2 regions of the Pseudoalteromonas sp. SiA1 genome follow, and region 2 is predicted to be linked to the other one. Evidence: predicted binding sites of a transcription regulator. Region 2 holds the regulator's gene; the other holds the start of a gene.
The links. The regulator LexA, encoded in region 2, represses DNA repair genes until DNA is damaged. The targets are predictions, from matches to a motif close to TACTGTATNNNNATACAGTA.
Positions count from the first base shown of each region.

Region 1 (4,220 bases), 920 kb from region 2:
TCATTGTCGCGGCATCAGAGCTAGCAAAACGAAATGATAAACTAGGCGCACTAATAGTGGCCTTACCGACAGTCACAATTTTAGCCATGATTTGGTTATATGTTGAAAAGCAGCCGTCAGAGAAAATAGCCAATCACGCTTGGTACACCTTTTGGTATGTACTTCCCACATTGCCCATGTTTTTACTTTTCCCCATGCTGATGCAGCGCTACAGTTTTTGGCTATCGTTACTCATCAGCTCATTAATAACTGTAATTTGCTTTTGGCTGTTTTCTTTATTGCTGAAGCAGTTTGGAATAGATTTGCTTCCTTGAGGTTAACAGCAAGGTCCGTTGTTCGCCCCACAGCTGCCATTAGAGTATTTACGTTAACGCGTAATGGGGCAAAAGCTTCTTAGAGTTATTGTATTAGTCGATAGTGATACTCATTAAAATTAGTAACAAGTTCGACTTTTAATGGCTGTATGAAAATACTTATATCTGTATTAGTCCAAAAAATCGCATGTATAATTAAATTTTTTATACCTATTATACTTATCCACAATAGCTTTTCTTAAGGCTTGATATTTTGTCTGCTTCGAGTTTGGATAAATTTAATTCGTAAGTTTTATAAACTCGTTGAAATCTTAAAATATACTGACATTGATTTTTAGGCGGTAACCACTCGTCAGGTCCCTTATCACCTTTGCTTCTATTTAAACTAGACTCAACACTTAATAAGTTAGCAGGATCATTAGCAAACTTTATACGTTTTTCATTTGTCCATTTATTAGCACCATGTTTCCACGCCCAAGATAAGGGAACAACATGATCGATATCTATTTCTGAGGCTTTAAAAATTGTATTCCCTGTAAAGGGGGATATCCATTTACCTGATTCAACTTTGCACATTCTGTTCGATTTAAACCTAACCTCTACTAATGATTGAGAAATTAAAGCTTCCATTCTAGAGTTTTGACAATCACCATCTTCATCAGCCCAGCCATTACCAAACTTGTTTCTTGAATATTCGGATCTATCTGCTAATTGCTGAGGTATCTTGTCAGGAATCGCTTGTTTACTCCCAGAAGGTTTTCCTTGCCTTTTAGGTAGCCTACCGCCTGATTCAAGGCAGGACTTTATCGAATTAAATGAATGAAAATTTTTAGTACGAGCATAATAAGGAGTATTTTCGTCGTGACAGATACCACTCTTTGATTTTTTGACTATTGATGCATCAATGTCATTTGAAAACAGAAAAGCGAAAAAAATAAACAACAAATAACGCTTCATATTACTCCCTAATCAAATAATGAAAAATATAAGGTTTAGTATTACTCAAACCCCAGTCCAAGCTGCAAGCTACGTTCTTCGGGTTCTTGTAACCCGATATGAATACCAAGCAATCTCACAGGCTTTCCCTTCCCCCTGACTATTGCTTCCGATAACAGTACGTTCAATAAATCTAAGCTAATTTCACTAGCTTTCTGCTCTTTTGTAGTTTGTTGGAAGTCGCTAAATTTAACCTTTACCCCAAGCTTATTCATAAAACGAGTCTCAAGGTACTTTGATGAACGACGCTTTAACTCAGGTAATAACTTATCAACTATTATCGCTTCAAGTTCACTTTGTGAACTAATATCGAACTCAAAAGTTCTCTCAACCCCAACAGACTTCCTTATACGGGTTACTTCGACTTCTCTATCATCTTTCCCATGACTACGATTCCATAATACGTGACCATATTTCCCAAAATTACTCGCTAAGAAGCTTTCATCAGAGCGCCTTATATCACCACAGGTTTCAAATCCAAGAGCCTTAAGCTTTTCAAAAGTTACTTTGCCCACACCGGGAATCTTTTTTAATGGTAGTGTCTCTAGAAACTCCCATACCTGATCTGGTTTTATTGTACATTGGCCGTTTGGCTTGTTTAGGTCAGAAGCTACTTTAGCGACGAATTTAAGCGGTGCAATCCCTGCGGAAGCAGTTAAGCCTGTAGCTTTTAGTATCTCATCCCTAATCTCTTGAGCAATCAAGGTAGCAGAACCTTGGTGAAGTGAGGAGTCGGATAAATCTAAGTAGGCTTCATCAAGTGACAATGGCTCTATTTTATCTGTGTACTTTTCAAAGATGCCATGAATGATTTGGCTGGTCTCTTTGTACACTTCCATTCTTCCGGGAACTACAACCAGACCGGGACACTTTTTAAGAGCTAACCCAGTTGGCATTGCCGAACTAATACCATACTGCCTTGCAATATAATTACAGGTAGAAAGAACCCCTCGACGATCAGATTTACCTCCAACAGCAACTGGCTTATTAGCTAATGATGGATTGTCTCTTATTTCAATTGAGACATAGTATGCATCCATATCAATGTGAGCGATTTTTCTCATTAGTACTATGTAAAAACTGTCAATATTGACAATGTATTATTTGGAGTATCAGTTTCAATCATATCCAAGCCCTTTATTTCCCTTCGATAAACAGGCTGTCATCTAATTTTGTCAAGGTGTTGACAAGTTAGATAAGATATCTATATGAATAAACTTTTTCATCACACAATAACAACTGTTTATTTATACAGCTATTATTGTGGAATCACTTTTAATTAGCAAGCATGTTATTGCTTAAAAAGAGCGTTTACTTTTCTTTGGCTTATTAAAACAATACATCCAAAATAAAATTTCTAAAGAAAAGCCTAATAAAATCAAAACAATTGCCCCAGCCTCATTACCCATAGCGTAACAAGTAAACGACGCTATAAAAACGGTGCATGCCAATAACCAATTAATTATATTCTGCATAGTTATCTCCTTGTGTGTTAATAGTTACTATAGCCATGAATTTAAAGAGGTACAATTTTTACTCAAGGGTTTTTATTTAGCACTGTTGTTTTTTTAAGGTTAAGGTTTGTTCAATCTGAGGCAGTTTACTCACGGCGCGAGGTTTATAGCCTAATTGTTTAAATAAAAAAGGCGCAAAGCTTCCATGTCCTGCTTACGTCCCTTATTTACATCCATGAGGGCAATACAGAGTAGCTCCACCCCTAGTTATAATTCCCTTGAGCTCATCCGACCATATTGCTAATCTAAATGCTTTAAAACTAAGAGCAATAAATACATGGAAACGTTTAAACAACAACACCCTATTCATACCGATATCACTGTGGCATGGGGCGATATGGATGCCCTACAGCACGTTAATAACTGTGTTTACCTGCGTTATTTTGAAATAGCCAGAATCGATTTTTTAAATAAATTAAATTTATTTGAGACTATTAATGCGAAAGCCACTGGCCCTGTGATCAGTGAAAATAATATTCGCTACAAACGCCCTGTAACGTTTCCTGACACATTAAGCGTAGGTATTACCATTAGTGATATAAAATCTGACCGCTTTGTAATGAACTACAGCGTGTTTAGTCATGCACAAAACGCGATAACAACCACCGGCATGTCAAAAGTGGTCATGTTTGACTTTAAAACAGGCCAAAAAGCCACGATCACAGAGCCATTGTTATCGGCTTTAAAAGCAAACTCTCAAACCGAATAATTAGGATTAGCAATGCAATATAGTCAATTAGGCAGTAGTGGTGTTAGCGTTTCAAGAGTGTGTTTAGGTAGCATGACCTGGGGAGTACAAAACACCCAACATGATGCCGACCAACAGATAGCCTATGCGCTTGAGCAGGGTGTGAACTTTATTGATACAGCAGAAATGTATGCTGTTCCTCCCTCTCCCGATACCTACGGTAAAACAGAAGAAATTATAGGCAATTGGATAGCACGTAATTCACAAAAACGAAAAGACATTGTTATTGCAACTAAAATTGCAGGGAATGGACTTTCTTGGGTACGTGATGGCGGCAATATTACCCGCCAAGCTGTTATTGATGCGGTTGATCATTCTCTAAAACGCCTACAAACCGACTATATTGATTTATACCAGCTACACTGGCCAAATCGCCGTACCCCTCACTTTGCTAGGCAATGGCCTGGTATGCTTAAATTTACCGATGTTGATGCAAAACAACACACCGCTGATATGCTTGATATTTTAGAGGGGTTAGATGCGTGTGTTAAAGCAGGAAAAATTAAGCATTGTGGACTTTCTGATGATACGCCTTGGGGAATTAACCAATTTTTAAATTTAGCAAAAGAGCATAACTTGCCAAAAATGGTGTCTATCCAAAACGAGTTTAGCCTAGTACATGCCAAAGATTGGCCTTATTTAATAGAA
Region 1 covers NZ_CP076084.1:732,052-736,271, reverse strand. The annotation lists gene KK487_RS03410 (DUF3147 family protein) at 1-314, shown strand, start outside; gene KK487_RS03405 (HNH endonuclease family protein) at 534-1,271, opposite strand; gene dinB (DNA polymerase IV) at 1,313-2,374, opposite strand; gene KK487_RS03395 (hypothetical protein) at 2,609-2,785, opposite strand; gene KK487_RS03390 (acyl-CoA thioesterase) at 3,102-3,533, shown strand; gene KK487_RS03385 (aldo/keto reductase) at 3,546-4,220, shown strand, end outside.
Region 1: a site for LexA is predicted at 2,548-2,567, ahead of dinB (DNA polymerase IV). Genes of this name have one in related genera too.

Region 2 (4,220 bases):
TATCTATATGCCCTTTGATATCACCTATGACTATTGGGCTGCCTTTAAGAGCCGGAAAAACACCCGGCAAGCCTAATCCTGTTGGCTGATGGCACGCCGCGCAGCTCGCCATATAAACCTGCTCACCAAGCGCCATCAGCTCTTCTTTTGGTACAACTTGGTCTAATAACGCAGCGTCTGCTGCAGCTGCTTTTTGCTTGGCTTGTTTAGCCTCTGCTAACCACGTTTTGAAGTCTTCTTCTGTTTTAGCTTCTACCACAACAGGCATAAAACCATGATCTTTACCGCAAAGCTCTGCACACTGCCCACGGTAAGTACCAACCTCATTAATATTGGTCCATGTTTCATTAATAAACCCAGGGTTTGCATCTTTTTTAACGGCAAAGTCAGGCACCCACCATGAGTGAATAACATCATCTGAAGTCATTAAAAAACGTACTTTTTGATTAATTGGTAGTACCAGCGGTTTATCGACCTCGAGTAAATAATTCGGGTTTTTATCAGCAAGGTTGGTTATTTCATTTTGAGGTGTAGCTAGCATGGAATAAAACTCAACGTCCTCCCCCATATACTCGTAATGCCACTTCCACTGTGAGCCTGTAATTTTAATGGTGAGATCAGCTTTGCTGGCATCCTCCATGGCAATTAAGGTTTTAGTCGCAGGAATGGCCATAACAATTAATATGACAAAAGGGATCGCAGTCCACAGTATTTCTACTTTGGTGCTTTCATGGAATTGGGCAGGGACAGCCCCTTTAGATTTGCGATGATGAATGAGTGCCCAAAACATAATGGCAAACACGATCACCCCAATCACACAACATATTAAAAAAATAGTCATGTGCAGTTGGTATACATTATTACTTATATCGGTTACGCCTTTACGCATATTATATTGGCTATTAGCAAGCACATTCTGCGAAAAAACAAACAATATAAGCCACAAGGAAGAACTCAGCTTACCCATGTGACGGCTCCTTTGATGCTATTGCTGACGCAAAGCGAAGAGGCATACGGCTTAAACGCCTATTCGTTATTTTTATTTTTTATAAGGGTGCTGGATTTAGTAAATGTGTGTTCTCAAAACGACTAAGCTGTGAGTTATTTTTATTCCAGCTCTTTAATAACTAGTTAAAAAATAAACAATAAGCAAGGTGAGTATGAAAAATAAACAAGGTGTATTTTTTAAAATGCGCAGCTAAAAAAATAGCAACTAGTCAGGCAATTAATCTAAGAGTCAGGTTTAGTAAGGGGTGTATTGAAATTACAGGATAGAAATATAAAAAATTGTTAACTTAAAAAAGCAGAGTAAATTTGTTTATTTATAAAGTATTTAGTGATTTTATTTATGATAGGAGAAGCACTTAACAACATATAGTCATACATTTGATAAGTTAGACATTGTGCTGCTAACAAACCCAGCGCCTAATCACTATTAAGCGCTAAATTATGCTTTAATACTACATCCAGTCAGCGTTACGAATAACACCTACCGCTAAGCCTTCAATATTGAACGACTCATTTTCTAAATCGACCTCAATAGCTGAAAACTCATCATTTTCAGCATGTAAGAGTACTTTTCTGCCCGCTTTTTCTAAACGCTTCACGGTTACATCGTCGTCAACACGGGCAACAATAACTTGTCCATTTTCGGCAACTTGGGTTTTATGCACAGCAAGTAAATCACCATCCATAATACCAATGTCTTTCATACTCATACCGTTAACACGCAATAAAAAATCGGCCGCAGGTTTAAACATTAAAGGGTCAATTTTACAGTGGCTTTCTACATGCTGTTGCGCCAATATAGGCTCACCGGCAGCCACCCTGCCAATTAAAGGTAAGCCTAACTGCTCTGGCTCCTCTTCTTCAACAAGCTGAATGCCCCGACTCGCGCCTGGCTTCATTTTAATCACACCTTTTTTGGCCAGTGCTTTTAAGTGTTCTTCTGCAGCATTCGCACTTTTAAAACCCAGTGTTTGTGCAATTTCGGCACGTGTAGGAGGCATACCAGTGTCTTTAATAAACACTTTAATGAGTTCGAGTATTTGCGCTTGGCGTTTCGTTAATGGTCGCATACAACTGGTTTTCCATACAGTACAATTAACTGTGAGTATATACAGTTATTTAAAAATCGCAAATATAAATTAATGCCTTATATGCCGTTATCATCAAACAATAACCTACTTTAAAAGCAGGGTGATAAATGTAATTATTAGCAACGCATTATCATATTAATAAATTTTAATTCTCAATTACTTATCCAAGGAGCTAGCATGAGTATTTGGCATCAACCGATTACATTAGAGTTTTGTAAGCAATTAGATCAAGGTATTACAGGCCAAGGGACACTCATGAAAACCATGGGAATAGAAATCAGTGAAATTGGTGATGACTACTTAGTGGCAACTATGCCGGCAATTCCAGAGCATCATAACCCTATGGGTATCGTTCATGGTGGTGCAAATGTGGTGCTTGCTGAAACAGTAGCAAGTTATGCCGCTAATTTTGTGGTTGATTTCAATCGGTTTTATTGTGTTGGCCAAGAGATCAGTGCAAGTCATTTAAAGGCATCACGCAATGGCACATTAACGGCCACAGCGAGAGCTTATCATATCGGCAAGCGCAGCTCGGTTTGGGATATTAAAATAACCAATAGCCGCAATGAGCTTTGCTGCGTATCACGTATGACCGCAGCCGTAGTAGAGCGAAAAGGCTAGTAAGTCAATTAACCAAGGTTGAAATTAAATTACTTTTCGAAAGGGTAAATAGTAATTTCTACGCCTGCACCAATTGCAGATATACGTAACAAGGTATCTGCATGTAAGGCTTGGTTAAAGCATTTTGGCGAAGTGCCAGACTCAAACCCAATATCGAAAGTTCTGCGTGAACAACTCAACCATTGCTTTAATGCATTGCGTGAACACGACTCGATTAACTCACACAAGTGATTAATCGCTTTATCTGGCGTGGTTATTTCACCTGCAACCTCAATGCGAGCAAGTTGACGGTATTCGTCTTTATCATAATGTAAAATAGTTGCGACCTTTTTTAAATCAGCAACTAATACGCTAATATCTTGCTTTGACTCAAGCTCTAGATCTACATTTAAAAATTGAATTTCCGACATTATCTCGTTTTTACCCTCTATTAATCTCATTGCAAACTTTAACGCAGTTTTACCGTTATACCAAATCAACAACGCAGGAATCACTGCATTAACGCGTTTTTAGCGTTAGCCTCTGAATATTGCCCACTATTTACTCCTAAAAAACGCCCTACACAAAATACGCAAATTAAAATTAAAGCATGCCGGCGGCAGTTTACTTTTTTATTCTAGGCCTTAAACTAGCCGCTCCTGTAGTTCACGTATGTGATGGATATGATTCGGTTTATTTTAGCTTTGTTGGCTTGCTGTGCTTGTTTTTCAGCAATGGGCGAACAATTTACGCGGTTTTCGAGTGCCAAAAAGCACTTAATTAATACCCTTCCCGAAAACGCTAAAAGTATTTATTGTGGTTGCGATATAAAAAAACAAGGCAAAAAGTTGGTACCCGACCCTACCCATTGTGGCTACGTGCCTCGCAACACACTAACCCGCTCAGGCAAAGTAAATCAACGTGCCCTGCGAATTGAATGGGAACATATTGTCCCTGCATGGGAATTTGGTCACCAGTTACAATGTTGGCAAGATGGTGGGCGTAAAAACTGCCGCAAAGTTAGCGCTAAGTTTCGCTTGATGGAAGCCGATATAAACAATTTAGCCCCTGCAATTGGTGAAATTAACGCCGATCGCTCAAACTACCGCTTTGGCATGTTAGCCCAAAACGCGACGCAATATGGTCGCTGTGAGGTTAAAGTTAATTTTAAACAACGTGTTGTTGAACCGCCTGTTCATGCACGTAAACGCATTGCCGATGCGTACGCTTACATGCAAAAAACGTATGGTTTAAAAATTTCAGCTAAACAACAAAAGCTATTTAATGCTTGGCAACAACAAGCTTATGCTGCTAACACAAATAGTAAAAAGCTGTAAGTTTAAATTAAAAGCGTGTAACACACGCTTTTAATTAACCTATAACGCTTGGTGTGGTCCAAATATTTCGTAGTGAATGTTTGAGCTTTGCACACCTAAATCAAGTAGCTGGCCTTTTACGTAAGCCATAAATGATGCTGGTCCACACAAATAAAATGCCCCTTCGCTAATAGGTAATGATGCC
Region 2 covers NZ_CP076084.1:3,168,290-3,172,509, forward strand. The annotation lists gene coxB (cytochrome c oxidase subunit II) at 1-967, opposite strand, end outside; gene lexA (transcriptional repressor LexA) at 1,461-2,078, opposite strand; gene KK487_RS14735 (PaaI family thioesterase) at 2,277-2,720, shown strand; gene KK487_RS14740 (hypothetical protein) at 2,750-3,130, opposite strand; gene KK487_RS14745 (endonuclease) at 3,383-4,036, shown strand; gene hmpA (NO-inducible flavohemoprotein) at 4,076-4,220, opposite strand, start outside.